DNA from 2 places in the Paenibacillus sp. UNC496MF genome. Region 2 is predicted to be linked to the other one. Evidence: predicted binding sites of a transcription regulator. Region 2 holds the regulator's gene; the other holds the start of a gene.
The links. The regulator LexA, encoded in region 2, represses DNA repair genes until DNA is damaged. The targets are predictions, from matches to a motif close to CGAACATATGTTCG.
Positions count from the first base shown of each region.

Region 1: a site for LexA is predicted at 2,842-2,855, ahead of BMZ79_RS05295 (DNA polymerase IV). Genes of this name have one in related genera too.

Region 1 is NZ_FORE01000005.1:95,931-107,503, reverse strand. It holds gene BMZ79_RS05310 (aldo/keto reductase) at 1-737, opposite strand, end outside; gene BMZ79_RS05305 (GNAT family N-acetyltransferase) at 947-1,444, shown strand; gene BMZ79_RS05300 (HAD family hydrolase) at 1,441-2,592, shown strand; gene BMZ79_RS05295 (DNA polymerase IV) at 2,877-4,133, shown strand; gene BMZ79_RS05290 (YhjD family protein) at 4,130-4,654, shown strand; gene BMZ79_RS05285 (ArsB/NhaD family transporter) at 4,838-6,118, shown strand; gene BMZ79_RS05280 (hypothetical protein) at 6,135-6,422, shown strand; gene BMZ79_RS05275 (DUF4362 domain-containing protein) at 6,525-7,025, shown strand; gene BMZ79_RS05270 (MFS transporter) at 7,108-8,361, shown strand; gene BMZ79_RS05265 (QcrA and Rieske domain-containing protein) at 8,401-8,946, shown strand; gene BMZ79_RS05260 (class I SAM-dependent methyltransferase) at 9,093-9,848, shown strand; gene BMZ79_RS05255 (DinB family protein) at 9,936-10,451, opposite strand; gene BMZ79_RS34665 (winged helix-turn-helix domain-containing protein) at 10,571-11,573, shown strand, end outside.
Region 2 is NZ_FORE01000004.1:379,479-391,051, forward strand. It holds gene glnA (type I glutamate--ammonia ligase) at 1-1,254, shown strand, start outside; gene BMZ79_RS01695 (hypothetical protein) at 1,467-2,048, shown strand; gene lexA (transcriptional repressor LexA) at 2,146-2,766, opposite strand; gene BMZ79_RS01705 (LysM peptidoglycan-binding domain-containing protein) at 2,958-3,341, shown strand; gene BMZ79_RS01710 (DUF896 domain-containing protein) at 3,511-3,708, shown strand; gene BMZ79_RS01715 (aldo/keto reductase) at 3,736-4,722, shown strand; gene BMZ79_RS01720 (hypothetical protein) at 4,792-5,313, shown strand; gene BMZ79_RS01725 (HAD family hydrolase) at 5,338-6,123, shown strand; gene BMZ79_RS01730 (1,2-dihydroxy-3-keto-5-methylthiopentene dioxygenase) at 6,338-6,874, opposite strand; gene metH (methionine synthase) at 7,103-10,540, shown strand; gene rnz (ribonuclease Z) at 10,638-11,573, shown strand, end outside.

The DNA of each region.
Region 1 (11,573 bases), on a different contig from region 2:
ACGGCGGCGGAGTACAGCGTTTTGCCGAAGAGGTCCGTCTCCGAGCGCTCGCTGACCTCGTCCCATTCCCGCGTCAGCCGGCCGCGCGCGAGCGGGCTCCACGGGATGACGCCGACGCCGGTCTCTTCGCACAGCGGCAGCATTTCGCGCTCTTCCTCGCGGTAGAGCAGGTTCAGGTGGTTTTGCATGCTGACGAATTTCGTCCAGCCGTTCGTTTCGGCCGTATGCTGCGCCTTCAGGAATTGCCAGGCGAACATGGAGGACGCCCCGATGTAGCGGGCCTTGCCGGCTTTGACGACGTCATGCAGCGCCTCCATCGTCTCCTCGATCGGCGTGTTCGGATCCCAGCGGTGGATCTGGTACAGGTCGACGTAGTCCGTGCCGAGGCGGCGCAGGCTGTCGTCGATCTCGCTCAGGATCGCCTTGCGGGACAGGCCGGCGCCGTTCGGGCCCGGGCGCATCCGTCCGTGCACCTTCGTGGCGACGACGACCTCTTCGCGGCGGGCGAAGTCCTTCAGGGCGCGGCCGACGATCTCTTCGCTCGTCCCGTCCGAGTAGACGTTGGCCGTGTCGAAGAAATTGATGCCGAGCTCGAGCGCCTTGCGGATGAACGGCCGGCTCTTCTCCTCGTCCAGCGTCCACGTGTGCGCGCCCCGCTCCGGCATGCCGTAGCTCATGCAGCCGAGGCAAATTTTCGATACTTCGAGGCCGGTCCGGCCCAAACGCGTGTATTCCATCTTCCATTCCTCCCGTTGCGTGCGATTGTAGGTGTCTGTCCATGGCTGAGGCGACTCCTTCCATCATACCGGATAATCCGCTCCAAGCCCAATGCGGGAAGCCTTAATTATTCGCCGCCCGCGGGCGGCAGGACTCGCGGGGCGGAGGGCGAACTTCTTTGGTGATAAGGAAGCGGCCGCCGGCCGGAACAGGGAAGGAGGGGCCGCCCATGGAATTTCGCTTGGCGGACATGAATCGCGCGGCCGCCGCCGAGATTCTCGGCTGGCGGTACGAGGCGCCCTACGATTTCTATAACAACGCGCCGTCCGAGGCGGCGGAGGAGGAGATGCTGGCCGGAGGCTACGCCGCCGTGCGCGGCGACGGCGGCGAGCTCGCCGGCTTCCTCTGCCTGGGCGCCGCGGCCCGGGTGCCGAACGGGACGTACGCGTACGGCGGGGATTGGCTCGACATCGGCCTCGGCATGAAGCCGGAGCTGACCGGCCGCGGCCTCGGCGCGCCGTTCTTCGCGGCCGTGCTGCGCTTCGCGGACGAGCTTTGCGGCGAGCGGCCCAAACGGCTCACGGCAGCCGCGTTCAACCGGCGGGCGATCCGGCTGTACGCGAAGTTCGGCTTCCGCGCGGCGGCCGAGTTCGAAGCGGGCCCGGTCGCCTTCATCGCGATGGTGCAAGACCCGGGCGGGGCGGACGCGGCGGGGAGCGCGCCATGAAGGAGCCGTACGGCCCGCGGCCCGCGTTCGTCGAAATCGCCCGGCCGTCGGCCCGCGCGACGCTGCGGCTGGCCCCCGACGAGCTGCGGTACGAGCTTCCCTTCAGCCCCGAGTATCCGAACCTCGTCTACATCGACCGGCTGACCGACGCCGCCTGGTTCACGCCGCTGCAGATTCACGATTATTTCGAGCTGTGCTTCGTCGCCGCGGGCGACGGCTGGTTCATCCTGGACGGCGCGAAGCATCCCGTCGGCGCGGGCGTCGCGCGGCCGGGACGGCGAATGCTTGAAGGGCGGCGGTTGGTACGGAGAACCGGACTCGCAAAGGTTTGGGAGGAATGGCGGATGGAAGAGCGCGAACCGAAAGGCAATTCGATTGAAGCGTTTGGGACGGAAGGGTTTGAACCGGAAGGGCTTGATTCGGAAAGGGTCGGGGCGGAAGGGCCCGATTCCGGAGTCGGGGGCTTCGCGGCGGGAAGCTTCGGGGCGAACGGGATCAAGGCGGTGCTGTTCGACCTCGACAACACGGTGCTCGACCGCACGCGGATGTTCGGCGGCTTCATGGACGCCTTTTTCGCGCGGTATTTCGGGCACGCGGAGGACCCGCGGGCGCTGCGGGCGCGCGTCGCGGAGCCGGACATGGACGGCTACAAGCCGCGGGAGGCGCTGTTCGCGGAGCTGCTGGACGAGCTGCCCTGGGCGCGGAAGCAGGACCCGGACGAGCTGGCGGCGTTTTATCGGGGCGCCTACTTGCCCTGCGCCGTGCTGATGGACGGGGCGCGGGAGGTGCCCGCGCGGGCGCGGGCGAAGTACCGGACCGGGCTGATCACGAACGGCAAGGCGTCCACCCAATACGGCAAGCTCGACCGGCTCGGCATCCGGGACGCGTTCGACCTTATACTCGTGTCGGAGGAAGCGGGCGCGAAGAAGCCGGACCCGCGCCTCTTCGCGATGGCGGCCGGCGGCCTCGGGCTCCGCGCCGGGGAGTGCCTGTTCGTGGGCGACCATCCCGCGAACGACGTGGAGGGAGCGGCCCGCTTCGGCATGGCGACCGTCTGGATGCGGCTCGGCCGTTCGTGGCCGGACGGCATGGCGGCCGAACCGGGGCGGACGATCGACCGGCTGGGCGAGCTGCTCGCGCTGCCGTAAGCGGACGGAAGCGAGCGGGGAAGAGGCGAACGCGCGAACGGCGTTCGCCGGCAAACGACAAGCGAAGCCGCGCGGCCGCCGTCGAACGGCGCGCCGCGCGGCTTCGCTTGTCCGAACGGCGGGGGCCGCGGGCGCGAGAGCGCGCGGCTGCCGCTTTTTTCCGCTGCGCGGGCAGGCGCGGAATTCGGACGGACAGGGAGATTTTTCCCTTGCATTGCGAACGCGTATTCGGTATATAATAAGGGCATACGAACATATATTCGCGTTCCTGAGGGGGTTCATAGATGTCGAGGCATATCTTTCTGATCGACGGACAGTCCTTCTACGCCTCCGTGGAGAAAGCGGCGCACCCGGAGTACCGCGACAAGCCGGTCGCCGTCGGAGATCCCGCGCGGATGAACGGCATCGTGCTCGCGGCCTGCCCCATCGCCAAGTCCCGCGGCGTGACGACGGCGTCGCGCGTCGGGGAGGCGATGGCGCGCTGTCCGGACCTCGTCGTCATCCGGCCCCGTATGGGGACGTACATTCAGATCTCGTTATTGATTACCCGTATTTTCGAATCGTATACGGAGCTCGTGGAGCCGTACAGCATCGACGAGCAGTTTTTGGACGTGACGGACTCGCTCGCTTACTTCGGCGGGTCGCCGAAGGAGCTGGCCGCGCGCATTCAGCAGCACGTGCTGCAGTCGACCGGCGTCTGGTCGCGGGTCGGCATCGGCCCGACGAAGATTCTCGCCAAGATGGCGACCGACAATTACGCGAAGAAGACCGACGAAGGCGTCTTCGAGTTGTCGTACGACAAGCTGGAATCCACGCTCTGGACGCTGCCCGTGCACCAGATGTTCATGGTCGCCTCCGCGATGACCCGGCATTTCAACCGGATGGGCCTGTCGAGCATCGGCGACATCGCCCGGATGGACTTCGGCGAATTCAAGCGGCGCATGCGGCGCGAGATGGGCAAGCAGAGCGACATCCAGGCGGGCTACTATTGGCAGACCGCGCGGGGGATCGACCCGAGCCCGGTGGAGCCGGGCATCCGGCATCAGCTGAAGTCGGTCAGCCACGGCAAAGCCTTGCGCTGGAACCTGTACCGCGAGCTGAAGGACATCGAGGTCGTGCTGCTGGAGCTGGTCGTGGAGGTATGCCAGCGCACGCGGCGCAACCGGTTCCTGGGCTCGGTCGTGTCCGTGGCCGCGGCGGAAACCGACGGCGCCCGCTCCGCCTGGTTCAGCCGGCAGCTGACGCTGCCGCAGCCGACGTCCCTGACCCACGAGGTGGCGGCCGCCGCGCTGAAGCTGTTCCGGGAGCATTGGCACGGGCTGCCGGTGAGCCGGCTCAGCATCGCCTTGTCGCAGCTGACGGACGACAACGTCATACAGCTGACGCTGTTCGAGGACCGCGCCCGCGCCTATCGCAAGGAGCGGATGATCGACGCCATCAAGGAACGGTACGGAAGCACGGCCATCATGCGCGCCTCGTCGCTGCTGGAGGCCGGCGTGGCGCGCGAAAGGGCGGAACAAATTGGAGGACACTACAAATGAGCAAGCTGGACGGCAACGAACGCTGGAAATCCAAAATGTTATTGACCGAGCACGTGGAGCGCTACGACGAGGGGGAAGCGGGAGAGAACGGGCAAGGCGCCGCGGCCGCGCGCGCGCAGGCGCCCCGGGAGCGGGGCATCATTTCGACGGAGGAGCGGGCCATGCTGCGCGACTATATCCTGCTGCCGCACATGGAGAAAATGGTGGAGAAGAGCATCGCCGACGTGGAGCATATGACGACGGTGCTGAAGCGCGCGTATCTGATGGCGGGGCAGAAGATTTTGGACCGGATCGCGCAGGACCTGTACGGCCTGCGGCGGGAGCTGAAGAAGCGGAACATCCGGATCCTGAACGAGGAGCAGTCCGATCTCGTCGTGTACCACCGCTACTACTGCCGGGGCTACGAGGACCGCTTCGGCATGACGCGCGACGTGATGCGCTCCGAAATCAGCGTGCGGCTGGCCCGGTACACGTCGGAGCTGGCGGCGCTGCTGAAGGAGAGCCCGGTCAAGCCGCGGTGAGCGGGCGGGCACCGCGGGCGATTTTGCTTTACAGCGCCCCCGTCCGTCATGTAGGATAATAAATGAACATAACCGCATAACGCGTTACCGGAGGAGCCTGTCATCGACGGGCTCTTTTTGTCTTTTTTCGGGCATAAATGAAGGCAGCCGGTAAACGCGAAGAACCGCTAGAGGGAGGAAGGCATGGACCAACAAGCCATTTGGGCGATCGGCATTTTCGCGGCCGCCTACGCACTTATCGTTTCGGAAAAAATCCACCGTACCATCGTCGCCATGATCGGCGGCCTGCTCGTCATCGCGCTCGGCATCGTCGATCAGGAGACGGCGCTGCACCATATCGATTTCAACACGCTCGGCCTGCTGATCGGGATGATGATCATCGTGGCCGTCGCGGCCGACACGGGGGCGTTCGCGTACGCGGCGGTCTGGGCCGCGAAGAAGGCGAAAGGCCGTCCCGTCCCGATCATGATCGCGCTGGCGCTGCTGACGGCGGTCGCCTCCGCGTTCCTGGACAACGTGACGACGATTCTGCTGATGGTGCCGATCAGCTTCAGCATCGCGCGGCAGCTCGGCTTCTCGCCGATTCCGCTGTTGATCACGCAGATTCTGGCCTCCAACGTGGGCGGCACGGCCACGCTCATCGGCGATCCGCCCAACATCATGATCGGCAGCGCGGTGAAGGAACTGACGTTCGGAGCGTTCCTCGCGAACCTGGCCCCGATCGCGGCGATCGTCATGGCGGCGTACGTGCCGCTGTTCGCGCTGCTGTACCGCAAGCAGCTGCGCACGACGCCCGAGCGGATGCGGAACCTGATGGACATGGACCAATCCGAGCTCATCACGGATGCCAAGCTGCTCGTCAAGAGCCTGTCCGTGCTGGGCTTGACCATCCTGGGGTTCTTCCTGCACCAGGCGCTGCATCTGGAATCCGCCGCCGTCGCGCTCTCGGGCGCCTTCCTCCTGCTGCTGCTCACGGGCGAGCACCGGATGGAGGAAGCGTTCAAGAAGATCGAATGGCCGACGATCTTCTTCTTCGCGGGCCTCTTCATCCTCGTCTCGGGGCTTGTCGAGACCGGCGTCATGGCCGATCTGGCCGCCAAGGCGATCGAGCTCACGGACGGCAACGTCGCCGCGGCGTCCATGCTGATCCTGTGGCTCAGCGCGATCGCCTCCGCGTTCCTGGACAACATCCCGTTCGTCGCGACGATGATTCCGCTCATACAGGAAATGGGCGCGCGCGGCATCGATAACCTGGAGCCGCTTTGGTGGAGCCTCGCGCTCGGCGCCTGCCTGGGCGGGAACGGCACGCTGATCGGGGCGAGCGCCAATCTCATCGCGGCGGGCCTGTCCGCCAAGGAAGGCCACCCGATCCGCTTCGTCGCCTACATGAAAGTCGCGTTCCCGCTCATGCTGCTGTCGGTCGCGCTGGCGGCCGGTTATATTTACGCGCGGTATTTAATGTAAGGAGGAGGAATGCCAAATGCTGACGTATCAGTTTGACGACAAGCGCATTCGCATGCAGGAAAGCCCGAACGGCGACGACATCGAATTCCGGATCGAGCTGCTTGACGATGCCGAGACGCTCGTGCCGAGGCTGAAGGCGGTCAGAGCTTATTTCGAGGATAACGACGTGCTGACCGACGTGCTGTTCTACGCGTATCCGAACCATGTCTATGCCGCCATCGTGCGGCCGGATTATTACGCCGATTTCGTCCTGCAGCTGATGAAGCATCGGCTGCTGCGGAGCGTGGCGTGGACGGAGTCCTAGGCGGGGGTCAGGGTGAAACATCCTTGATAATTCCTAATTTGGGAGTCGTTATTGCAACCTTATCCCCGCAGGCGCGTCCATTAATCGGAGGGGGAAACGCAGATGACCAAAACGATGGCCGCCGTGCTGCTGGCCGCCGCGCTGCTGGAAGGCTGCGGACGCAGCGACGGCAGCGGGGCCGGCGGCTCGGCCGCGGGCTTTCCGAAGCCGGCGAAGCCCTACGCGTCCGAGGAAGCCGCCAAGAACGGCGACGTCGTGAACGTGCACGGACGGTACACGAACCTGGACAAGTGGCTGGCGTTCGCGGAGCGGGTCGAATCGGGCAAGGACGAACCCGCGCAGGTGCGCGTCACGGCATACACGATCGAGGGCGACCCGATCATCAGCGAGCTGGTTTACGACGGGCAGACCATTCATTTTACGTACGACAACGCGATGGACGCCTTCGGCAAGGACCTGGGCCGTCCGGCCGCGACATGCGCAGGCATCGCCAGGCAGGCCGGCAAGGACGGGATCGTCCTCTACGCGCTCAAGGGCTGCGACGGGGAGGCCGGCGGCTTTTTCAGGCTCGCGGTTCCGGAAAAAGAACTTGGACCGGGCTGACGCGGCCGTGTACAATGAAGCGTATACGCGCGCATCGCGCATATTACGCACATTACGCAGCTAGAGGAAAGGCACCATCATCATGTGGACGTACACCGCCAATTTGGTTCGCGATTTATCCCCGGGGGTGAAGCGTTTCATCGCGACGGAGAGCTTATTCGGCATCGCCTCCGGCATCTTCGCCCTCATTCTTAATTTGCATCTGCTCGACCTCGGCTTCTCCAATGACGACATCGGCCGCATCACGTCACTCGGGGCGCTGACGATCGGGCTTGCCAGCCTGCCCGCCGGCATCGCCGTGAGGCGCATCGGCCGCAAAACGATGCTCGTCGCCGGCATGCTGCTCGCCTTCCTGGCGCTCGCGCTGTTCGGCGTCGCCACGAGCCTGGCCGCGATCACGGCGGCCCAGCTCATCTGGTCGCTCGGCATCACGGCGGTCGTGAACTCCGAGATTCAGCTGATCTTCCAGTACTGCCGCACCAAAAAGGAAGAGACGAGCGCCTATTCGCTGCTGTTCGCCATGTTCACGTTCTTCACCGGCGTCGGCACGTGGCTCGGCGGCTATCTGCCGCAATGGCTGCCGGGCCACACGACGGTTTACCAGTACGCCTTTTTCGTGGCCGGCGCCTGCCTGGGGCTCTCGGGCATTCTGCGCGGCCTGCTGCTGCCGTCCACGCACGCCCGGGCGGAAGCCGCCGCGGGGCCGACGGCCTCCCCGGCTTCCGCGGCGCCTGCCGCGCCGAAGCCGAGGAAGCGGCGCGCGACGGCGTTCCTGCTGGCGCTGTCGCTGCTCGTCTTCAGCTCCGGCTTCGCGTACGGGCTGCTCAGCCCGTTCCTGAACGTCATCCTGAAGTTCCGCTACGCGATGGCGGACGGGACGATTTCCGGCCTGCTCGCGCTGTCCGGCTTCTTCTTCTTCCTCGGCTCGATCGTCATGCCGTACGCCGTGGAGCGGTGGGGAAGCCGCCGGACGTTCGTCTTCCTGTTCCTCTACAACGCGGCGATCGTGGCGCTGATGGCCGCGGCCATGCCGGCCGCCGCGTTCGCCGTGCTGCTGCTGCTCCGCGGCACCGGCTTCACGATGCTGAACAACTTGACGGACAGCGAGTGTATGTCGGCCGTGGCCGAAGCGGACCGCAACCTGTTCGCGGGCCTGCGGACGGTGTCGCGCAGCGTCGGCAACACCATCGCCTCGTACGGGGCGGGGATTATTTTGGCGGGCAACCATTATTCGCTGCCGTTCCTGCTGACGGCTGCCGCCGTGCTGGCCGGGTACGCCGTGTACGCTTGGTTCGTGCAGGGCATGCTCGAGCGCCGGCCGGAGGGACAGACGTAGCGGGAGCGGCAGCCATTCCGCACGGAAGGAGCGATCGCCATGGATCGCAAGGTTCCGCACGCCATTACCCGGCGCGCGTTTCTCGGCACGACCGCGAAGCTCGCGATCGGCGCGGCCGCGCTGTTGGCCGGCAGCACCGGCCTGTTCTACTACGGCGCCGTGACGCACCGAAAGTCCCCGGTCCAGGGACCGCCGCCGGGCAATTACGCCAGGGTCGGCGCGGTCGCGGACTTGGAGCGGCTGCGCGGCGTGACCCGCGTCGATTACGACGCGGAATACATCGACGCATGGTATACGAAGCCGGCGAAGGGCTTCGTCTATATCGCGGCCGGCGAGGACGGCAAGCTGCTCGTCCTGTCGCCGGCCTGCTCGCATCTCGGCTGCTCGGTGGTGCCTGCGACCGAAGCGCAGCGGGCCGGCCGTCCCGAGACGTACTTCTGGTGCCCCTGCCACGGCGCGGAGTTCGACGCCGCGGGCGGGGCGACCTTCCTGGTCGAGCGCGGATTGGATACGTTCGAGCCGGTCTTCCTGGACGGCAGCGTCTACATCGATATCATGAAGCCGATTCCGGGCGCGGGCGCCTGAAGACGGCGCGAAGAACCCTGTCTTGGCGGACAGGGTTTTTTTGGCACGCGCGGCGAGGTATAATGGCACTGAACGCATGCCGCGACGGACGGCATGCGAAACCGCAGGGGCAAGCAGAATCGCGAGAAAAAAGGAGCGTGCACGACATGAACAGCAAGGAACGGTTTTCCGACCGGGTGGACACGTACGTCAAATTCCGGCCGACCTATCCGCAGGAGGCGATCGACTACTTGTACGGGCCCGTCGGCTTCGACGCCGGCTCGGTCATCGCGGACCTCGGCGCGGGAACGGGCATTTTCTCGAAGCTGCTGCTGGAACAGGGAAGCCGGGTCATCGCCGTGGAGCCGAACGACGAGATGCGGACGGCCGCGGTGGAGACGCTGGCGCGGGAGCCGCAGTTTCTCGCCGTGGCGGGCTCGGCCGAAGAGACGACGCTGACGGACGCGTCCGTCGATTTCATCGCGTGCGCGCAGTCGTTCCACTGGTTCGACCGGGCGGCCGCGCGGACGGAATTCCGCCGCATCCTGAAGCCGGACGGGAAGGCGGCGCTGATCTGGAACTCCCGCCTGACGGAAGGCACGCCGTTCCGGGAAGGGTACGACGCGCTGCTGAAACGGTACGCGACCGATTACGAGCAAATGACGCACAAAAACATCGCCTCCGCCGACCTCGCCGCGTTCTTCCGGGAAGGGACGATGCGCGAGGCGCGCTTCGGGATGAGCCAAGCCTTCGACTACGAGGGACTGAAGGGCCGGCTGCTGTCTTCGTCGTACAGTCCGATGCCGGGCCATCCGAACCACGAGCCGATGCTCGCGGCGCTGCGGCGGCTCTTCGACGAGACGAACGAGGACGGCAGAGTCGCGTTCGACTACGAGACGGAAGTGTACTGGGGCGAGGTATAACCCCGGCCGCAGGCATAGCCGCCGCGGGCGGGCGCAGCTCCGGACAAGCGGTTGTCCGGGGCTGCTTTTTTGTTTGGCGCCTGCGGTTCAGCGGACGTACCAGTACAGCGCGAGCTCCGTCATGACGGACGGAATGCCCATCTGCCGCAGCATGGCCGACATGTTGCCGCGGTGGTAGGTGCCGTGGTTCACGATCTGCAGCGCCATCTCGGACAGCTTGACGTCCCGGATGCCGGCATACGGATTATCGAGCGTCAGGACCGCGTCGAGGTCGTCTTGGCGCCTCAGGAACGCGGCAATCTCTTCGCCCTGGGAACGGAACGCGGCTTCGGCCGCGTCCAGGGAGAGCGCGCGGATTTCATCGTCCAAGGGGGCGGTCGCCTCCATGGCGTCGGCCATGCGGAGCCCCTGCATCATTAGCAGCCAGCCCCGGTCGACCCGGTAAATATGGGCCAGCGCGTCGGCCAGCGTCGGAAACGAACTCGTCACTTCCCGGCGATACGCGTCCCCGGGCAGCTCTTGCAGCCGGCAGATCATCGTCACGTTCGCCCAATTATGGAATGCGATCATCTCCAGCGCGTGGTGGGTGTTCCGTTCTTTCATTTTCATCAGCCTCCGTCGTCGTTTTCGGTGGTGTTCCGAACCGCCTGACTTCATTTTAGCGGATCATTCCTGACAGCTAATTGTCAGGGTTTCAATATTTATTTCGAAGGAGGGCCCGCATGGCGCAAATCTGGTTCGACCCCGGCACCTTGACGGTCAGCTGCGGGCCGGAAACCGCGACGCTGCTCGCCAAAGAATACGCGCTGCTGCGGTTCTTGTACGACCGGCGCGGGCAGGTATTCTCGCGCGAGCAGCTGCTCGACCACGTCTGGCCGGGCCAGTACCCGGACGAGCGGACCGTGGACGATCACGTCTACCGCCTCCGCCGGAAGCTCGCCCGCCTGCCGCAGCTCGCCGTCGCGACCGTCCGCGGCTGCGGCTACAGCCTGCGCGTGACGGAGGCGCCCGCGGCGCCGAATCCGTCCGTCCTGGACGAGGAGATCCGCTCCTCCGTGCAGGGCTTGTTCCGCAAATACCATCTGTACGGCCAAGGCCGCTCCATGCTGACGCTGGCCGCCCAGCAGGACGCGCTCGGCATCGAGGTCGACGCGTTCTATGGCGTGTACCTGCGTTTCATTCAAGGCGATTTGGCGTGGTTTCTGCATACGGACGACGCGCCGCCCGCCGACCGCCTCTATTGGGTGCTGTTGTTCTACGCCTACTTGGCGGATCCGCTCGACAGCCTGGCGCGGTTCGAGCGGGCGCTGGAGCTGCGGGTGCTGGCGCCGGACCAGCGGCGCGAGCTGTATATTTTGAACATCGTCGACCTGTACGCCGACACGGGGCGGATCGCGGAGGCGGAGGCGCGGCTTGCCGTCGCCCGCGAGGTCGTGGAACGCGATGACCTGACGGCCGGCTTCGCCATGCCCGTGGCGCTCGCGGAGCTGTACGTCCGCATCGTCAAAGGCGACCTCGAGGCCGCGGCGAGCGGCCTCGAAGCGCTGGAGCGCATGCTGGCGGCTGCGCCGTACTTGCGGGAAATCGGCCGTTTCCATCTGCTGCGGGCGATGTACCTGCTGCGGTCCGGCCGGACGAAGGAAGCGGCGCAGGCCGTCGATGCGGGGCTGCACGTCTTGCGGCAGTCGGAAAACGTGCCGCTCCTGCTCCAGTCCGTCCGCCAGC
Region 2 (11,573 bases):
GACTTGCTCGGCACGATCAAGAACGTCGAAATTCCGGTGAGCCAGCTGGAAAAGGCTTTGGATAACAAAATGATGTTCGACGGCTCGTCCATCGAAGGCTATGTGCGCATCGAGGAATCCGACATGTACCTGTACCCGGACCTGGACACGTGGGTGGTCTTCCCGTGGGTCGCCGAGGACCGCATCGCCCGTCTGATCTGCGACGTGTACATGCCTGACGGCACGCCGTTCGCCGGCGATCCGCGCGGCATTTTGAAGCGCGTGCTGAAAGAAGCGGAAGAGCTCGGCTTCACGTCCATGAACGTCGGTCCGGAACCGGAATTCTTCCTGTTCAAGACGGACGCGAACGGCAATCCGACGACCGAACTGAACGACCAAGGCGGCTACTTCGACCTGGCGCCGATGGACCTCGGCGAGAACTGCCGCCGCGAGATCGTGCTGACGCTCGAAGAGATGGGCTTCGAGATCGAAGCGTCCCACCATGAAGTGGCGCCGGGCCAGCACGAGATCGACTTCAAATATGCGGACGCGATCAAGGCGGCCGACCAAATCCAAACGTTCAAGCTCGTCGTCAAGACGATCGCCCGCCAGCACGGCCTGCACGCCTCGTTCATGCCGAAACCGCTGTTCGGCGTCAACGGCTCCGGCATGCACTGTCACCAGTCGCTGTTCCGCGGCAACGAGAACGCGTTCTACGAAGAGAGCGACAAGCTCGGCCTGAGCCAGACGGCGCGCCATTACATGGCCGGCGTACTGCGCCACGCCCGCGCGTTCGCGGCGATCACGAATCCGACGGTCAACTCGTACAAGCGTCTCGTGCCGGGCTACGAAGCCCCATGCTACGTGGCCTGGTCCGCGAGCAACCGCAGCCCGATGATCCGCATCCCGGCTTCCCGCGGCATCAGCACGCGCATCGAAGTGCGCAACCCGGACCCGGCGGCCAATCCGTATCTCGCGCTCGCCGTCATGCTGAAAGCCGGCCTCGACGGCATCCGCAACAAGTTGCCGCTGCCCGCTCCGACGGACCGCAACATCTACGTCATGACCGACGAAGAACGGATCGACGAAGGCATTCCGAGCTTGCCGGACGACCTGAAGGAAGCGTTGACGGAGCTGCTCCGCAGCGAAGTCATCATCGACGCGCTGGGCGACCACGCGCTGGCGCACTTCTACGAGCTGAAAGAAATCGAGTGGGACATGTACCGCACGCAAGTCCACGAGTGGGAAAGAGACCAGTACCTGTCGCTGTATTAAGCTTCTCTCGAAGCAGCTGCGAACCCCTTGGCGCCTATGGCGCCGAGGGGTTTTTTGTCGTTCGGGGCATGACGGAGAAGGGGGAGGAAGCATTAGGCGATCGGTGCACGACGACTCGGCAGCAGGAAGGTCCGAACGCGGCCGATCCGCACTTGTACGTTCGCGGCCGCATAGTATGCCTTATCCGAGTACGACGAAAGGGTGTGGCACCGATGGCCGGGAATACGAAGACGAACGGCGGGGCGTTTAAGCTGAGCGGCTCGACGCTCTCCCGCGTGGCCGCCGTCATGGTTCCCTTCTATACGAAAATCGCGACGAGCCGCCTCTTCGCGCTGCGATGGTCGAAGGCGGTGAGGCAGGGCGATCTCGACACGCTGCTTCGGTTGTTTAAGTCGGTGACGACGTTCACGAAACGGGACGGGTTCTCGACGAACGCGATCGGGTATTTCGTCGATTTCGGGTTTCCGGATCCGATCGTCCAGTATACCAACGGCACGACGATCCCGCCGGGTTCGACGCAATTCACGTTCTCGACGCCGATCCACCAAGCGATCGCGCGTGCCGTGCTGCCGTTCTACCGGGCGCTTGCCCGCTCGAAGGCTTATGCGTCCGCCGTCGCGGCGGCGATCAACGGCAATCGGCCGGCGACGGTTCGCTGCCTCGTTCGACGGAAGGTGACGACCGCGGCGCTTAAGTCGGTCCGGATCCGCTTCTCCGGCGTTCAGTTGAACTTCAAATACCGCAGCAGCAAATTCACGTATCGCAACCTATTGTTCCGGGAAATCGGAGGTTAGATGACAGCCGCCGCGAATCCCGAAGCAGAAGCAACGCAAAAAAAAGGGGCAGCCACCGGCGCTTGTGAAAGCGGGGGCTGCCCCTTGCTCGTACGAATTAATGGATGTCGCGGAAGAGTCCGATGACCTTGCCGAGGATGCTGACGTTGCGGAGCCGAATCGGTTCCATCGTGGCGTTCTCGGGCTGCAGGCGAATGTGATCCTTTTCTTTGTAGAAGGTTTTGACCGTCGCTTCGTCTTCTTCCGTCATGGCGACGACGATATCGCCGTTGTTCGCGTTCTGCTGCTGGCGGACGATGACGTAGTCGCCGTCGTGAATGCCCGCCTCGATCATGCTCTCGCCGATAACGTTCAGAATGAATACGGTATCGTCGCCGACTTTGTCGGCCGGCAGCGGGAAGTAATCCTCGATGTTCTCCGTCGCGGTGATCGGCACGCCGGCGGTGACTTTACCGACGACCGGCACTTTGGCGATCGCGAGCGGAAACGGAATTTCGTTGCCCTCGCCGTCCAGAATCTCGATCGCGCGAGGCTTCGTAGGGTCGCGCCGGATCAGGCCTTTCTTCTCCAGCCGGTCCAAGTGGCCGTGAACGGTCGAGCTGGAAGCAAGTCCGACCGCTTCGCCGATCTCGCGCACGGAAGGGGGATAGCCTTTCTCCCGGACTTCCGTCTTGATGAATTCTAGGATCGCCTGCTGGCGGGTTGAAAGTTTCGACACCGGAATCACTCCATAAGGTTCATTTGTGTAAAATTATAGCACAGAACCGGAGTTCGTACAAACATAAGTTCGAGAAACACAAGTTCGCATCGGACTGCGAACAAATGTTCTAAAAACCATTGACGCCAAACGGATGTTCGTGTTAAGCTGAGTGCATAAGAACAGAACAAACGTTTGGGGTGCTGATGATCATGCAAACAATCTCGACATACTCGACTGCTTATACCGATAAGAAACCCGCCGTTCGCAAAGCGAACGCGTCCCGTAAGGATCGCGCTATCGAACGGCTGCTGCTTCGTCTTGCCGCCGCCTCGCTGTTTTTCGTCTTGCTGTTCGTCGGACTCACGATCGTGAAGGGTCATGCGGACAGCGACCTCCCCGCCGTACCTTCCGCGGGCGAACAAACCATCGTCGTCGGAGCCGGCGATACGCTGTGGGACATCGCGAGCAGCGTGCGCAAGGAAGGCGAAGATATTCGCCGGACGGTCTACGATTTGCAGAAGCGGAACAACTTAAGCTCCTCTTCCTTGCGGGCGGGCCAGACGCTCATTGTGCCTGCGGACGGCCGGGAGTAACGCCTAGCCTAACCAGACGAAGAAGACCGAACGCATGCGTTCGGTCTTTTCTCTTGTCCGAAGCTTGTCCGGCTCTGCGCGCAAGGCCGCCTTGCCTTGACAATGGCCGTTAGAAAATGTCAAAGTAAAGGATGGGATATTGGCCGAAGGACGAGAGGAGTAGACCTACATGGAGAAAATCATCGCTCGCATCAACGAGCTTTCCCGGAAAAATAAAACGGTGGGATTGACGGCGGAGGAGCTTGCGGAACGCGACGAGCTGCGCCGCATCTACCTCGACAACTTCAAACGCAATTTCCGCAACCAGCTGGACACGATCAAGTGGGCGGAAGACGAAGAAAACGGCGACGGTTCCATCAAGCATTAAACGATTCATTCGAGGAGGGGAAACCGAATGCGATATCGGCTTTTGGGCCGCAGCGGTCTTGCGGTGTCGGAACTCTGTCTGGGCACGATGACGTTCGGCAACACGACGAGCGAAGCGGATTCCGTCGCGATGGTCCATGATTTCCTGGACAGGGGCGGCAATTTTCTGGATACCGCCAACGTGTACGTGCAGGGCAAGTCGGAGGAGATCGTCGGCAAAGCGATCAAGGGCCGGCGCTCGGAAACGGTGCTGGCGACGAAGGTCAGGTTCATGACCGGCGCGCATCCGAACAGCGGAGGCGTCTCGCGCAAGCATATCATGGACGCGGCGGAAGCGAGCCTGAAGCGGCTGGATACCGATTACATCGACCTTTACCAGGTGCATGTCTGGGATCACGCGACGCCGATCGAAGAGACCCTCCGCGCGCTCGACGACCTGATCACGGCGGGGAAAGTCCGGTACATCGGCTGCTCGAATTTCTTCGCTTGGCAGCTGATGAAATCGCTGGCCGTCAGCGACCGCGAGCGTTACGCCCGTTTCGTGTCGATTCAGCCGCAGTACAGCCTCGTGAGCCGCGAGATGGACCGCGAGATGATGTCTCTCTGCCTGGAGGAGAACGTCGGCGTCATTCCGTGGGCGCCGCTCGGCGGCGGGTTCCTGACGGGGCGCTACACCCGCGAGGAACCGGCCAGCGGACGCCTGACGTCCAAGCAGGGCGAGAGTTCGTGGGCGCTGCGCGCGTCCGACAAAAACTTCGCCGTGCTCGAGGCGGTCCGGTCCGCCGCGAAGGAATTGGACAAGACGCCGGCTCAGGTCGCGCTGGCCTGGCTGCTTCGGCGCGAAGGCATCACGTCGCCGATCTTCGGGGCGAGCACGCTCGCGCAGTACGAAGAGAATATGGGCGCGGCCGGGTGGACGATGCCGGACGGGATTTGGAACGCCCTCGACGAAGCGAGCGCGCTTCCGAGCGAGTATCCGAACCGGTTCATCGCCAAATTCGCCCGTCCGTTCTGATCGCGCGCTTACATAAGAAGGGGCAAGCGAACGAGAGAAAGGTTTGCATCATTTTGAGGGGGTTCATTCGTGTCCAGATCGTGGCAGCGTAAAGTGCAAAAAAACCAGGAACTCATCAACAAACAGCGCAAAAAGCGCGGAGAAGCCCCGTTAATGTCCGCCAAGTCCGGCGGCGCGGCCGGGGTGGAGACCTTCAAGGGGCGCAGCTATTTAATGCCGGCGTTCCTGCTGCTCTTCATTCTGTTCTACGTGATCGTGACGGTCACGTCCGACGCGTTCAAGCAGGGCGATACGATGTTTTGGGTGACGATCGCGTGTTACGTGCTGCTCGCGGGCTTGTTCGTCCTGCGCCGGCCGTACTTGGCGATCGGCCGCGACTTCGTCCGTTCCCGCCGGTTCGCGGGGGACCGCAACATCTACGTCAGCAACATCAAGGGAATCAACGCGCAGAAGGGTTACGTCGTCATCGAGCAGCACAAGGGCGGCAATTGGGTGTTCTCCCGCGTCATGAACCGCTATCCGACGGAGCAAATGGCGGCGCGCCTGAAAGCCTTCGCGGAACAGAACGGAATTCCGTATACCGAAAAATAACGAGAGTGGAGTGCGACTGGAACCATGGCCAAACAAGCAGTTTTGTTCGATTTGGACGATACGCTCCTATGGGACGACCGCAGCGTGCAGGAAGCGTTCGACGCGACCTGCGAGGCGGCGGCCGCCCTTACGGGCGTCGACGCCAAAGCATTGGAGGAGGCCGTTCGCCGCGAGGCGCGCGCGCTCTATGAATCGTATGAGACGTTTCCGTTTACGAAAATGATCGGCATCAATCCGTTCGAAGGGTTGTGGGCGAATTTCCTGGAAGGCGAACAGGAAGAGTTCCGCAAGCTTCGGGCGCTTGCGCCCGGGTACCGCAAGGACGCGTGGACCCGCGGCCTGAAGGCGCTCGGCGTGAACGACGAAGCGCTCGGCGCGGAGCTGGCGGAACAGTTCCCGGCGGAGCGGCGCAAGCGGCCGTACGTGTACGACGAGACGTTCGCCGTGCTGGACGAGCTGAAGGGGAAGTACAAGCTGCTGCTGCTGACGAACGGTTCTCCGGACTTGCAGCGCGAGAAGCTCGCCGGCGTGCCCGACATCGTTTCGTACTTCGACCATATCGTCATTTCGGGCGAATTCGGCAGGGGCAAGCCGTCCGCGGACATTTTCCGGCATGCGCTGGAGCGCCTCGGCATCGAGCCGGAGCACGGCATCATGGTCGGCGACAAGCTGACGACCGACATTCTCGGCGCGAACACGATCGGCATGACCTCGGTGTGGGTCAACCGCCACGGCGCGACGCGCACGGACGACATCATCCCTACGCACGAAATCAAGCATCTCGCGGAACTGCTGCCGCTGCTGGTCTAGCGGTTCGGGGCTATCCGGCCGTACTTAGCCGGACGCTTGTTCCAACAAGAAGAGTCCGACAGAAAGCAACCAATGGAAAGCAACCAATGGAAAGCAACCAACGGAATGAAACCGACGGGATGATAGAGCGGCCAATAAAAAGAGACCTGTCCGCGGACAGGTCTCTTTTGCATTGCTGTTTTGTCCTAACGCTCGTGCCCGGGATCCTTGGCGCTTACGCGAACGCCGAGTCTTCGACGTTGTGCGCGATCCAGCCGTCTTTCTCGATGAACAGGCGGACGGCGATGATTTGGCGGTTGTCCATCAGCGTGAAGAAGTGGTTCTTGTTCTCCGGCACGGAGATGACGTCGCCGGCTTCGAGCTCGACGTCGAAGTAGCCCGTTTCCTCGTCGCCCTTAATGATGAAGATGCCGCGTCCGGACACGATGCCGCGGATTTCGTCTTCGGTGTGCGTATGAATCTGCTCGAACTTCTTCAGCAGCTCTTCGATGTTCGGAGTGGCGTCGGACAGGGAGATAACGTCCCAGATCTGATACCCGCGGCGGGCGGCAAGGTCGCGGATCTCGCCGTCGAACGTCGACAGAATCGTCGCTTTCTCTTCGTCGCTGAGGACGAATTTGTCCTGCAGCTCGGCCGGGAGCTTGGAAGCGTCCCAATGCTCGTACAACACTTCCTGTTTGTCCAAAAACGCCCGGACGTTCGCTTCGCCGGTAATGCGTTCGTTCGTGCTGCGAATACGGATTTCAGCCATGCGTATCCCTGCTTCCTTCAATAAGATCGTTATTCCGATACGAATAAGTATAGAGCATATTCCGGGACCTGTCGACCGGCGCGCGGAAGCTTTCGAACGCGGGTGAACATGCCTTTTCACCGGGGACGAATTCTGGTAGAGTATAGGGAAATGATTTTTGAGCTGGACCTTGACCAAGTTGAACCATGGTTCGGCGGCGAGCGGCAGCTTCGGAAGGGAAGTGCACCAATGACGAAACCGACAATCAAAGAAGAGCTAGGGAAGCGCATTCTCATCTTGGACGGCGCCATGGGGACCATGATTCAGCAGCGCGACCTCGGTCCCGCCGACTTCGGCGGCGACGAGCTGGAGGGCTGCAACGAGATGCTCGTGCTGACCCGTCCGGACGTCATCCGCGACATTCACGAGGAATATTTGGCCGCGGGCGCGGATATTCTCGAGACGAACACGTTCGGCGCGACGAGCGTCGTGCTCGCGGAATACGACATTCCGGAGAAGGCGAGGGAAATCAATCTGGCGGCGGCGAAGCTGGCGCGCGAAGCGGCGGATAAGCATTCCACGCCGGACAAGCCGCGGTTCGTGGCGGGCGCGCTCGGGCCGACGACGAAGACGCTCTCCGTCACCGGCGGCGTGACGTTCGACGAGCTCGTCGACAGCTACTACGAGCAGGCGATCGCGCTCATCGAAGGCGGCGTGGACGCGATGCTGCTGGAGACGTCGCAAGATACGCTCAACGTCAAAGCCGGCACGATCGGCATCCAGCGCGCCTACGAAGCGGCCGGCAAGACGCTGCCGCTCATGATCTCGGGCACCATCGAGCCGATGGGCACGACGCTCGCCGGGCAGAACATCGAGTCGTTCTACATCTCGCTCGAGCACATGAACCCGGTCTCGATCGGGCTCAACTGCGCCACCGGCCCGGAATTCATGCGCGACCATATCCGCTCGCTCGCGGGCATCGCGCGCACCGCGGTCAGCTGCTACCCGAACGCGGGCTTGCCGGACGAGAACGGCAACTATCACGAGTCGCCGGCTTCGCTCGCGAAGAAGATCGCCGATTTCGCCGAGAACGGCTGGCTGAACATCGCCGGCGGCTGCTGCGGCACGACCCCGGCGCATATCAAGGCGCTGGCCGAGACGCTCGCGAACTACGCGCCGCGCAGGGAGTACGGCGACCATCCGCCGGCCGTATCCGGAATCGAGACGGTGTTCATCGAGGAAGACAACCGCCCGATCATGATCGGGGAACGGACGAACATTTCCGGCTCGCGGAAATTCAAACGCCTCATTAAAGAAGAGAAATTCGACGAGGCGTCGGAAATCGCCCGCTCGCAGGTCAAGGGCGGCGCGCACGTCATCGATATCAACCTGCAGGACACGGACATCGACGAGTCTTACGCCGTCAAGCGGTTCCTGCCGGAAGTCGTCAAAAAAATCAAGGTCCCGCTCATGCTCGATTCGACGTACGATCACATCATCGAGCTCGGACTCAAATATTCGCAGGGCAAAGCGATCATCAACTCCATCAACCTGGAGGACGGCGAGTCGAAGTTCGAGAAGATCCTGCCGCTCATCCACCGTTACGGGGCGGCGGTCGTCTGCATTCTGATCGACGAGCGCGGCCAGGCGGTCTCGCGCGAAGCGAAGATGGAAGTGGCGACGCGCGCGTACGAGCTGTTGACGGAGAAGTACGGCATGCAGCCGGAGGACATCATTTTCGACCCGAACATGTTCCCGGTCGGCTCGGGCGATCCGCAGTACATCGGCTCCGCCGTGGAGACGATCGAGGGGATCAAGATGATCAAGGCGAAGTACCCGCGCGCGAAGACGATTCTCGGCCTCAGCAATATTTCGTTCGGCTTGCCGGACGCCGGCCGCGAAGTGCTGAACTCGGTCTATCTCTACCATACGACGAAAGCCGGCCTCGACTACGCGATCGTGAACACGGAGAAGCTGGAACGGTACGCATCCATTCCGGAAGAAGAGCGGCGCTTGGCGGAGGACCTGATCTACAACACGAACGACGAGACGCTCGCCGCGTTCGTCGCCGCGTTCCGCGAGAAGAAGGTCGAGAAGAAGGAGAAGGTGTCCACGCTGACGCTGGAGGAACGGCTCGGCGCGTACGTCGTGGAAGGCACGAAGGAAGGGCTTTATCCGGATCTAGACGAAGCGCTTGGCAAGTACCCGCCGCTCGACATCATCAACGGTCCGCTCATGAAGGGGATGGAAGAGGTCGGCCGGCTGTTCAACAACAACGAGCTGATCGTCGCGGAGGTGCTCCAGAGCGCCGAAGTCATGAAGGCATCCGTCACGTACCTCGAACCGCATATGGAGAAGTCGGAGTCCGCGGTCAAAGGCAAGATCATGCTCGCGACCGTCAAGGGCGACGTGCATGACATCGGCAAGAACCTGGTCGAGATCATCCTCTCGAACAACGGCTACAAGATCATCAATCTCGGCATCAAAGTACCGCCCGAGCAGCTCATCGAAGCGTACCGCAGCGAGCCGGTCGACGCGATCGGCCTCTCCGGCCTGCTCGTCAAATCGGCGCAGCAGATGGTCGTGACGGCGCAGGATTTGCGCAACGCCGGCATCGACGCGCCGATCCTGGTCGGCGGCGCCGCGCTGACGCGGAAGTTCACGAAGACGCGGATCGGCCCGGAATACGACGGTCTCGTCCTGTACGCGAAGGACGCGATGGACGGCCTCGATATCGCCAACAAGCTGATGGATCCGGCGCATCGCCTCGCGTACGAGGAAGAAATGGCGGCGTTCAAGGCGTCCGGCGCTTTGGACGAGGCGGAGAAGAAGCCGCTGCCGGAGCTGACCCGCGCCGTCCGCTCCAACATCTCGCCGGACGCGCCGGTGTACATCCCGCCGGATACGGACCGCCACGTCCTGCGGAACGTGCCGATTCCGCACATCGTCCCGTACGTCAACATGCAGATGCTGCTCGGCCATCACTTGGGGCTGAAGGGCAGCGTCGACGCGCTGCTGAAGGAAGGCAACGAGAAGGCGGTCAGCCTGAAGGCGACGGTGGACGGCCTGCTGGACGAAGCGGCAAAGGGCCAGCTGCAGGCGCACGGCATGTACCGGTTCTTCCCCGCGCAGTCCTCGGGCAACGACATCATCATCTACGACCCGCGGCAGCCGGGCGTCGAGATCAAGCGGTTCACGTTCCCGCGGCAGCACGTAGAGCCGTACTTGTGCCTCGCGGATTTCTTGAAGTCCGTGGAGAGCGGCGTCATGGATTACGTCGGCTTCCTCGTCGTGACGGCGGGCGAAGGCGTGCGGGAGAAGGCAAGCGAGCTGAAGGACAACGGCGACTACCTGCGTTCCCACGCCCTGCAGGCGGTAGCGCTCGAGGTCGCCGAGGCGCTCGCCGAACGCGTGCACCATATGATGCGCGATACGTGGGGCTTCCCGGATCCGCCGGAGATGACCATGAAGCAGCGCCACGGGGCGCGGTATCAGGGCATCCGGGTCTCGTTCGGGTACCCGGCGTGTCCGAACCTGGAAGACCAGGGACCGCTCTTCGAGCTCATGCAGCCGGAGGACATCGGGGTCCAATTGACGGAGGGCTTCATGATGGAGCCGGAAGCATCGGTTTCCGCCATGGTGTTCGCGCATCCGGAAGCGCAGTATTTCAACGTCGAGAAAGCATAGCCGACATCGGCCTACCCTCCGGAGCAAGGTATGAACCTTGCCCTTCGGAGGGTATTGTTATAAGGATCGGGATTGCAGACGAATTGGAGGGAACCGCTTGCAGCTAACGTTTCTAGGCACTAGCGCCGGCAGGCCGACAAGAACGCGCAACGTGACGTCGATCGCGCTGTCGCTCCCCGAGCCGCAGTGCGGCTTTTGGCTGTTCGACGCGGGCGAGGGCACGCAGCACCGGATGCTCGGCAGCCGGTTCAAGCTGAACAAATTGGAACGCATTTTCATGACGCATCTTCACGGCGACCATCTGTACGGCCTGCCCGGCCTGCTGAGCAGCCGAAGCTATTTCGAAGGGGCCGCGAAGCTGGATATCTTCGGTCCGCCGGGGCTGAAGCGTTACCTGGATACCGTCTTCGAGCTGACGGGCGTGCATCTCGGCTACGAGCTGAACGTCGTCGAAATCGCCGAAGGCATCGTGCTGGAGGACGAGCGTCATATCGTCGAAGCGGCGGAGCTGCAGCATCGGCTGCCGTGCTTCGGCTATCGGATCACGGAGCGCCCGCAGCACGGGCCGCTCAACCTGAAGCGGCTGGCCGAGCTCGGCGTGCCGGCGGGGCCGCTGTACGGCAAGCTGAAGCGGGGCGAGGACGTCACGCTGGAATGCGGGAGGACCATCGCCGCGGCCGACGTCGTCGGCAAGCCGCAGCCCGGCCGCGTCGTGACGATTCTCGGCGACACGCGCCCGTGCGACAACGCGGTGCGGCTCGCGCGCGGGGCCGACCTGCTCGTGCACGAGGCGACGTTCGCCGTCGGTCTGGAGGAAAAGGCGGCGGCCTACGGCCATTCGACGTTCGGCCAGGCGGCCGAGACCGCCCGCGCGGCCGGCGCCAAGCGGCTCGTCGTGACGCATTTCAGCTCGCGCTACGACGACGAAGCCGTCGCGGAGCTGGCGAACGGCGTCAAGCCGATCTTCCCGGACATCGAGCCGGCCGTCGAGATGGCCGACATCGTCATCCCGCGGCCCCCGCTTACAAATTCG